DNA from 3 places in the Bacillus sp. GW821-FHT11D08 genome. Region 1 is predicted to be linked to each of the others. Evidence: predicted binding sites of a transcription regulator. Region 1 holds the regulator's gene; each other region holds the start of a gene.

Region 1 (3,278 bases):
CGGGTTTACATTCATAAATTTCGTCCACAGCGTATATGCCATCGGAGCGGCTCCCATCGGCATGCCCGGATGTCCGGAATTCGCTTTTTCAATTGCGTCTATAGATAGTGTACGAATGGTGGCAACTGATTTCTTTTCAATTGTATCCATTATAATCCCCTTCCTTATTGTTGTACCTTTTCATCATAAAGCGATGCTGACTTTTTCTCAACTCTTTCAGCTTAAATTTGAGATAAACTTGTTGAAAATTGTCGTAAAGCACATCCTGATATTAGTATATACGAAAAAAGAATACGTATTGCCGTATTCTTTCTGTTTAATGAAGATTATTTTTCTGTTGTTCTCTTTTTAATTTTTCAGGGGTGACATCGTTGCCTTCCGGATCAATCACTTTTACGCTCTTTAACGTATTTTTCATTGAGGAGCGGAATCCTTTCAAATACTCCTGGCGAAGCTTTTGCTGTTCAGCTTTTTCCTCATCCGTTATCGTGTTTGATTTAGCTTTTTGAGCCAATTCGTTAATTCTTGCGATTTTTTCTTTAGAAATCATAATAAGCTCCTTTGGTGCGTGTTGATTATATACTACTAAAACGCAGTCTTTTTTACAACTGATGCGCGTCAGCTGCCTTCTGTGTCTGCGGTATATTCCTGAAACCGCCGGTGAACCGTGGCTTTGGACACATCGTAGCCGAATCCCCTTAAGGTCGCTGCGATTTCTGCAAAGGTAAGCTTGTTGGCTCTCAGCCTGATAATTTCCGAAACCGGAACCTCTTTTTTTTCTTTTCCGCTGTTTTCATGTCTGTTTTTCAGATTCCGTTCAGGTTTGTAGCCGTTTTTCACGGCTCTTTTCATTCCCCGCCGGATTTTCATATTGTGAATTTTCCTTTGATATTCCTCAACAATACTGACGATTTCGAGTACCATCGAATCAGCTTCGGAAAGCTCCAGTTCACCTTTATGAGCCGTCGTATATATTTTTACGTTCTCCCTGTAAATGCAATGCAAAAGCGCAATCTTGGCGTTTCCTCTTCCCAATCTCGTTTCGTCCTGCACCAATATCGCGTCAATATGTGATTTTTTAATTTCATCAAGCATTTCAAATACTCCGTCGCGGTCCATTTCGTAACCGCTGGCTTTCTCAGAAATGACTTTCACGACTTCCATGCCGTTTGCAGCAGCTATCTCACTGAGCTCCTCTTCCTGTCTTTTTAATGATGTTTGCTGCTGTTCTTTGTTTGTGCTTACGCGGGCATAAATGAGCGCCTTCATTTCTCTCTTTCCTCTCTAATTGACAATGGCCAGCTGATATACGGCCGGATGCTTTTTCTTAACCGGAAGAATAAGTTCGTCTCCGGGCTTTATATCAGCAGTTTGGAGATGATTATTCTCCGTCACCCACTCAATGAAATCTTCTTTATTAATGTGTTTCTTTTCTGCTACATGATCCGCAAGTGACCAGAGTGTATCGCCGTCCTGAACCTTTATTTTAACATATTGGCTGAGGGACTGATCATTTCCCGCACATGAGACAAGTAAAATAGCGGCACTTAAAATCGCAGTAAACAGCCCGACAAATATAATAGATTCTTTCGCCATGTAAACAACCTCCGATAAGAATGTTTGTTCGCTTTTTATACCTTTCAGTATATACGAACAAACGTTTCTGTCAATCGTTTTTTTCGAACCTATGTTTGTACTGTCAGGAAAATCATGCTATAATCTACTTAAAATCGACGTTTTGAGGTGCGAAATATGACGAAGCTATCAAAAAGGCAGCTTGATATCCTGCGTTTTATTAAAGAAGAGGTAAAAACGAAAGGATATCCGCCTTCTGTAAGAGAGATAGGAGAAGCAGTAGGACTGGCTTCCAGTTCAACCGTGCACGGCCATTTGGCGCGGCTGGAGACAAAAGGCCTGATCAGACGGGACCCTACTAAACCGAGGGCGATTGAGGTATTGGATGAAGAAGAAGTCCACATTCCGAAAAGCCAGGTCGTAAACGTTCCGGTCATCGGGAAAGTGACGGCGGGTATTCCGATTACGGCTGTTGAAAATATCGACGAGTATTTTCCGCTTCCTGACCGGATGGTTCCTCCGGGCGAACATGTCTTTATGTTAGAAATCATGGGAGAAAGTATGATCGACGCCGGCATTTTTGACAAAGATTACGTCATTGTCAAACAGCAGAACACGGCCAATAACGGAGAAATCGTCGTAGCTATGACCGAAGATGATGAAGCGACGGTCAAGCGCTTCTATAAAGAAGACAATTATGTGCGGCTGCAGCCGGAAAATCCGACGATGGAGCCGATTATCCTGCAAAACGTAAGCATTTTGGGGAAAGTTATCGGCGTATTCAGAGCCGTACATTAATTCTATTAAACTTCATTTATCGTAAAAAACCCCTTACAGAGGGGTTTTTTTGCATAAAAAAAGCAGATTCGCCCTGGCTTAAGAAACGAATCTGCTAAGGAGGAAAAACTTACATTCTTATTATCCGACATCACACTTTTGAAGTCAACTAATAATGTTTCCCTCGAGAAACTTTTCATTCATTTTTCAACTTTGTATATTTGTGCGTGATGAATTTACTTTTGTTTATGTTTTCTTTGGGCGGGTGCATTAAAATTTATATATGAATATTTAGTACATAGTACAATAATTTATATTTAAATATAAAAAAACCCGCTGCCTTTAGCGAGTATCTATTTTCAATCAAAATGATAATATTCTACACCGTAAAACCCTTTAATATAGACGGGGCCACAGACGTTTGAAGAACTTTCAACCAGAATTCTGTATTTGTGATACGGATCAATTGATTTTTTATCCTGGGCACTGAGGTTTAACCAGCTGCCGCTGTAGTTTTTAGAACTTAATGTATAAAAATTCCCGTTCAGCGCCATCCGCTGGAGTTTCATGCTTAAACCGCACGAAGAGTTGTTCATTATGGTGAACTTATATCCTAAAAAGTAATCGTCGGCAGCTACAGCCCCCGGATTTTCAATATGAAACTCTTTTGCATTTCCCTCCAAAGTGAAGCTTGTTTTTGATCCGAATTCAGTGGTAGCCGCTTTAGCTGAGTGTATTCCGCTAAAACATAATAAAAAAACAGCAATACATATCCAGTATTTTTTCATTTGCATCCCCCTTTTTACATATTTTAACTTGTGAATCCTGTGATGTCTATTCACATTTTATTAAAACGTATGCTTTATAACCACTATATACCAGTTTAAAAATTTGCGGATTGCTTACAATGAAGACTAAACGAAATA
Region 2 (3,278 bases), on a different contig from region 1:
ATGATATATCCCCCCTGATACGTATTCTATCAAATCATACTATAAAAAGGTTTCCAATTCCCAGATGAGTAGAGTAAACTGGTGCTGACTGGAAAAGGAGAGCATGTTACACATGAAAGATAGATATGATAATTTCGCAGCCCTTTCTGCTGCTGAATCGGAATACAGAATTATTTATGAAGAAAAAGAGGGAAGTAAATGTATCGTCCTCGCTCCCCACGGCGGCAGGATTGAGCCGGGTGTCAGTGAGCTGGTGCGGGCATTTTCTGACCAAAGCTCAATTTATTTATTTGAAGGAACGAAGCGGTGCGATAACCGTTCTCTCCATTTGACAAGCACACGCTTTGACGAACCCCTGGCTTTAGAAAAAGTGACCGCCCATCATTACGGATTGGCTTTTCATGGGTATCATGATCTGAAAAAGGCAAATACACTCGTCGGGGGCGCGGATCTGGAAAAAGCAAGACTGATTTGTGATCTGCTGTGTGAAGCGGGATTTGATGCCGAGCTGACAGAGAAGAATGATCGGCTGGCAGGTGTAAATCCCGGCAACATTGTCAATCGGACAAAAAGGAAAATGGGGCTGCAATTGGAAGTGAGCACGGCGCAGAGACACGCGCTGTTCAGCAATTTTGGCTGCCGGGGAGAAAAATATACGCCAACCGATCTGTTTTTTCGGTATGTAGAAGCCGTGAAGGCCGGTTTTTATGATAAATGAACAGGGGGCCCGTTCTTACATTTACTGGAGCTGCTATGCGGCGCAAGAAGTGCTTGGCGGGCAGCACGGTGAGAACAGCGTCATGATGCAAAAACCTTTCCTCCGATGTGAAAATGATGACATTCTGCCAGCGGAGTATCGCTAATTTTCAATAAAATACGGCGTTTTTTCTTCAGCGGCATGTAAGTGTGTCTGTCCGCTTTCATAATACACATTCGGCCGCTTGTCGGATAACAGACAAGCGAGCCGCTTCTGAAATTGAATACCTGCTTTACGCCGTTCAAACAGCTCCAGCCTTTTTTCCGCAAATGATGCCGTCACCCGGAAAGCGGCTGCGATTAAAATAACGGCGTGGCTCCTTCGCTGGGGAAGCTCCATGTTTAACAGCATAAAGGTCGGCACACAGAAGTGGTACATAAAATGGTTGGCCTGAAATTCCTGCAGTTCTCTGAACAGCTTGTTCATATGAAAATGGTTGCCGGTATGCTTCAGCACATGGCACAGTTCGTGCGCAAAATCCTGCCATTGCTCTTCGGGTGACTTTCTTTGATTCAGGACGATGCTGTACATGCCGTCCCGCTTCAGCATCATACTGTGCGTATCTTCAAAATGAATCCAAATGTCAAGCTCCTTGGCAATCATCTGCATATCAATATGGAGAGGGGCGGTCATTCCCATGCGGCAATATAAGTTTTTGACGTATTCCTCAAGATGTGTTAAAAAATCGCCCAATTGAATACACCCTTTCGAACATATGTTCTTTTTTAAGCGAGAAAGAAAAGCCCTGATCGGACTTTGAATCAATTCCCTTTTCTTTTAAAAATAAACATTCAGCTTTTATATCGGCTGAACGTTAAGCAGTTTAAAGGAAAAGAGCGGATTATTTATGTTTCGGCCTGCGGTTTTTCTCTTTTTCTTTTAAATAATTAATGAATTCAATGGCCTGCTGCTTGCTTTCCGGAGAAAAGTCCTGCATGTCCCGATATGCGATCTGCAGGTCGGGATCGGCAAACATGTCTTCATCTGAAGGTTCTTTTCCGGTTAACAAATAATCAGTCGACACTTTGAAATAATCCGCAAGCTTTTGCAGCGTGTCGTAATCGGGTTCAGATCGGCCGTTTTCATAATGAGAATATCTGGCGCGCGAGACACCGATATGATTTGCGACTTCTTCCTGTGTTTTCTTTCCTCTGAGATTCTTTAATCTTCCGCCTATCATCCGAATGACCTCTCTTTTTTCAACACCCTAAGTTACTTATGATTATAGATACAAAATGTATCAAAATAAAGAGATGATAAAAAAAGTATCAAAAAGGTCTTGATGATACGAAAGGTATCGTATATAATCAACATCATAGGGATACGAAATGTATCAAAATACGATAAGAAATTGATCAGGAGGGTGAGAGATGAAGCCGATAATCATCCGTTTCAGCAGCAATCCGGCTGACCAGAGATGTTTAGGAAAAGCAGGCGGTTCGATATCTTTTACCGCTTGCGGACTACCGGTATTCCGATTTGATAACCGATTGCAGTATGAACGCTATATAGGTCTGAAGACAAACGGAGACGTTCCTTATGAGTCGTAAAAGCTACCCGTTTTTCATCTATTCCGGATTATTGAATTCAGAACATTATGACAAAATAGGGTCCGCCATTTGGCTGTTTTTATGGTTCATCAGCTCAACGACAAAGGAACACGTAAAAGACGGTGTAAAGTGGGGGATCGTCCTTGGTCATAAGCCCGTAAAAGCAAGAGAGATGGCCGATGTATTTGCCGTCAGCGAAAAAACCGTCAGACGGTGGCTTGAGGTTTTGGAACAGCATGAATATATCAAAACCGTCCGCGCCCCTTACGGACTCATCGTCTCCGTAAAGCACTCGAAAAGATTCACGCCGAAAAAGACATTGACCCGCCCGGAAGCAACTGACCGGACAATATCGGCGGATCACCGGGACAAAAATGTCCGGAGAGAAATAGATATAACAAAAAATCATACTGCTGAAGAAGCGATTAACGACATTGCCGCCCATTTTATCAGATTAAGGTCTGCACAGGAGGGGCGGAGCGTATACCCGTCGCCCCGGGATTATCAGGCCATCGCCCGTATTGTTTCCCTCGGTGCGTCAGCACAAGAAGCAATCAAATGGCTCGGCGAATGCTTTACCGCTTTTGAACAGCGGCGCACCTCTTCAGCTGAAACGATCAAGGCTTTCAGCTATTGCGCCAAGTATATGGAAGACCGCTTGAATGCACGAATTGCGGGAAGGACAATCACAACAAAAAAAGAGAGGAATACGATACATGACAAAACGAACGATCGAGCAGATACTGGCCGACCTGAAAAACGGAAAACGTCCATTACTGGCGGACAGACCGGAAGAATCAGACGAAAGCCGCTTTGACTGTCCGCTCTGTAAAGATCAGGGCGGTTATCTCAAAAACCAGCTGGGAATGGATGTGTGGGTTAAGTGCCGCTGCGCCGCCGAACGAAAAGCAGAGCGCATCCTCAGCGCAAGTGAGATTACAGGCGCCTTTCGGAAGCTGGACTTCAAAGGA
Region 3 (3,278 bases), on a different contig from region 1:
TTATGTCCAACTGAGGAATGGACATAACTGACAAGCTTAAATCCGCCGCCCGCCGCACATCCTAAACATGAGCGGAAAACGCTCAAAACAGCGATGAATCCACGGGGGGTTTTTCCATTGGGTAAAAAACTGATGACGATCGCGGGCGTTTTAGCCGTGACGGCAAGCTTAACGGCATGCGGAGCAAATAATGCCATGAATGACGGACGCTACAACCAGTCAACACGTCCGGTCGGATATTATTCGAATGATAATGGTAACGGCAGAGGCCAGTACGGCATGGACCATCAAGGACCCGTTTCTGAAATGATGGAAAACCGAAACGGCCGTCATAATACGACAAACGTGTCCGATCAGTACGCGCCTAATGACGGGGTTCCGTTAACGACGGACGGCACATATAATGGCCGAAATGCCAATACGCCGCCGGCAGCAATGTCTTATAATGGGTATGACAACGCCGAAAACATCAGGTTGGCGGCAAAAGTTGCAAACCGCGTGAAAAAAGTAAAAGGCGTACAGGATAGTCAGGTTATCGTGACTGACACGAGAGTCGTCATTGCCGTCAGAACAAATCATCCTTTTACGAAAAATGATGATAAACATGTCAAACATGCGGCCAAAAAATTCGCGGACGGCCGTACAATTCAAGTGTTTACCGACAACGCTACTTTTACAAAGCTGCAAGACATGAACAGAAACAGCCGTTAAACGGGACTGCCGGATGATTTCATCCGGCAGTATTTTTATGGAAAGCTTCATCATTTCTTTACATATTCTTAAAACGCTCTTTATATTGCGGTGTTAACATAAAAGTAATAAAACGTAACGGAGGGGCCGGGATGAAAAAAACGGAGCATGACAAAAGCCGCGGAGCAAAAACTGTGTATCTGACCGTAAGGGGATACCGGCTCAAACTGACGCCCGGACAAATGAAACTGATTTCAGCCGGCCGGGCATAATCATCGGGGCAGCCCTCATTTAGAGAGCTGCTTTTTTCGGCTGAAACAGACAAATGAAAGAAAACGGTTAAGCACCGGCATCTTTGGTCAAACTAGCATCAAGAGTTTGATTGAATAAAGAGGTGTTATTGGTGAAACGAATTTGCGGTGCTCGTCTATTGTTTATGCTTATCTTATCGGCTGCAGCCCTGATTTGCGGAGGAAAAGGCGCATACGGGGCGGAGGTCGAGCATTACGGGCCGCTTCGGGTGCACGTCCAGCTGGAAAAGGTCTATCTGGACGGTGATGTCGGCATCGAACATACGGATGAAACCGTTTTGGCGATGGAGGATTTTTGGGCCGCATATGCGGGCTGGACGCTCGTTGAGCAGAAAAAAGGCTTCGTCCTTTTCCGTAAGCATGTTGATGACATTTCTCCGCTCAGTAAGGTTAACGGTTATATCGGCGTCACGGACGGGGGCGTCATCTCCACTTTTCACGGCCGTCCCGGATCGCTGGCCGAGCCGATTCAATCTTTCTTCCAGATTGATATAGAAAGACTGGAAAGCCGATTGCAAAAGCACTTGGAACACGGCATACCGTACAGGACAAAAGCGGAGTTTGAGAGCGTGATCGATCATATTAAGACTTACAGCGGCTGACTTTGACGCAAGACATGTGACACATGTCTTTTTTTTCTGAATGGAAGGTGTCAAAGCGAACATACGTTAACTTTTCTATAAGACTTTGGCTGTTTTTGTGTTACAATGATAAGCAGTCAAAGAGGTGAATAGGTGTGATTGAATTCGTGAAGGGGACGATTGATTATGTATCTCCCCAATACATCGTGATTGAAAACGGCGGAATCGGCTATCAGGTCTTCACTCCGAATCCGTTTATTTATAAGGTAAGCAATCAAGAGACCATTTTTACGTATCATCATATAAAAGAAGATGCCTTTTCTTTGTACGGTTTTTCAACCCGGGAAGAAAAAGCGCTTTTCACAAAGCTGCTGAACGTCACCGGCATCGGGCCGAAAGGGGCGCTCGCCATCCTCGGCTCCGGTGATCCCGGAGCCGTCATCGAAGCGATCGAACAGGAAGATGAAGCCTTTTTGGTGAAATTTCCGGGTGTGGGCAAAAAAACGGCGCGGCAGATTATTCTTGATTTGAAAGGCAAACTGGCCGACGTCGTGCCTGAAATGATTGACAACCTGTTCAATCATGAAGCGCGCATTGAAAAACAAGAGGCTGAAACGGCGCTTGACGAGGCGCTTGAAGCGCTCCGGGTTCTCGGCTACGCCGAAAAAGAAATTAAAAAAGTGCTTCCTCACTTAAAAGAGGAAACGGCGCTTTCAACAGATCAATATGTGAAAAAAGCATTGCAAAAATTATTAAAGTAAGGTGATGTTCATGGATGAACGGCTCGTTTCAAGTGAAGCAGACAGCCATGAATCAATAATCGAGCAAAGCCTCAGGCCGCAGAATCTCGCCCAGTATATCGGCCAAAAGAAAGTGAAAGAAAATCTGCGCGTGTTTATCGATGCGGCGAAAATGAGGCAGGAAACGCTGGACCACGTTCTTTTATACGGGCCTCCGGGTCTCGGGAAAACAACGCTTGCGTCTATCGTGGCCAATGAGATGGGTGTGGAGATGCGGACGACGTCAGGTCCCGCCATCGAAAGACCGGGGGATTTGGCAGCCATTTTGACGGCGCTCGAACCAGGGGATGTGCTGTTTATAGACGAAATTCACAGGCTGAACCGCTCAATTGAGGAAGTGCTGTACCCGGCGATGGAGGATTTCTGCCTTGATATTGTCATTGGAAAAGGCCCGTCCGCCCGCTCCGTCCGTCTCGACCTTCCCCCTTTTACGCTTGTAGGAGCGACGACAAGGGTCGGATTATTGACCGCACCGCTCAGAGACCGGTTCGGGGTGCTGTCGCGCCTTGAATACTATACGCAGGAAGAGCTGACAGATATCGTGTCAAGAACGGCTGACGTTTTTGAAGTGGATATCGAAAAAGCCCCGGCTCTGGAAATCGCCAGACGGTCAAGGGGAACGCCGCGGGTTGCAAACCGTCTGCTCAGAAGGGTGAGAGATTTTGCCCAGGTGCTCGGCGACAGCCGCATCACGGAAGAAATCGCTCACGACGCGCTCGAACGTCTTCAAGTCGATGCGCTCGGCCTTGACCATATCGACCATAAGCTGCTGATGGGCATGATCGAAAAATTCAGCGGCGGTCCCGTCGGCCTTGATACGATTTCCGCGACAATCGGCGAAGAACCGCATACAATAGAGGATGTGTACGAACCGTATCTGCTGCAGATCGGATTTC

What was found. Region 1 encodes LexA, which represses DNA repair genes until DNA is damaged. Its sites were predicted from a motif close to CGAACATATGTTCG; they were not measured.
Region 2: AC1RRX_RS05195 (ImmA/IrrE family metallo-endopeptidase) is a predicted target of LexA. The motif match lies at 1,466-1,479, and genes of this name have one in related genera.
Region 3: ruvA (Holliday junction branch migration protein RuvA) is a predicted target of LexA. The motif match lies at 1,660-1,673, and genes of this name have one in related genera.

What each region holds. Positions count from the first base shown of each region.
Region 1 is NZ_JBXARS010000004.1:111,465-114,742, forward strand. Features, by position in the region: gene tkt (transketolase) at 1-150, opposite strand, end outside; gene AC1RRX_RS10065 (DUF896 domain-containing protein) at 317-550, opposite strand; gene AC1RRX_RS10070 (YneB family resolvase-like protein) at 619-1,269, opposite strand; gene yneA (cell division suppressor protein YneA) at 1,285-1,596, opposite strand; gene lexA (transcriptional repressor LexA) at 1,753-2,373, shown strand; gene AC1RRX_RS10085 (hypothetical protein) at 2,712-3,140, opposite strand.
Region 2 is NZ_JBXARS010000002.1:297,465-300,742, forward strand. Features, by position in the region: gene AC1RRX_RS05180 (PH domain-containing protein) at 1-2, opposite strand, end outside; gene AC1RRX_RS05185 (poly-gamma-glutamate hydrolase family protein) at 113-718, shown strand; gene AC1RRX_RS05190 (hypothetical protein) at 708-863, shown strand; gene AC1RRX_RS05195 (ImmA/IrrE family metallo-endopeptidase) at 860-1,450, opposite strand; gene xre (HTH-type transcriptional regulator Xre) at 1,599-1,937, opposite strand; gene AC1RRX_RS05205 (YjzJ family protein) at 2,128-2,307, shown strand; gene AC1RRX_RS05210 (hypothetical protein) at 2,297-3,124, shown strand; gene AC1RRX_RS05215 (ATP-binding protein) at 3,024-3,278, shown strand, end outside.
Region 3 is NZ_JBXARS010000003.1:241,588-244,865, reverse strand. Features, by position in the region: gene AC1RRX_RS08170 (YhcN/YlaJ family sporulation lipoprotein) at 118-711, shown strand; gene AC1RRX_RS08165 (hypothetical protein) at 843-962, shown strand; gene bofC (sporulation cell-cell signaling protein BofC) at 1,094-1,603, shown strand; gene ruvA (Holliday junction branch migration protein RuvA) at 1,738-2,343, shown strand; gene ruvB (Holliday junction branch migration DNA helicase RuvB) at 2,354-3,278, shown strand, end outside.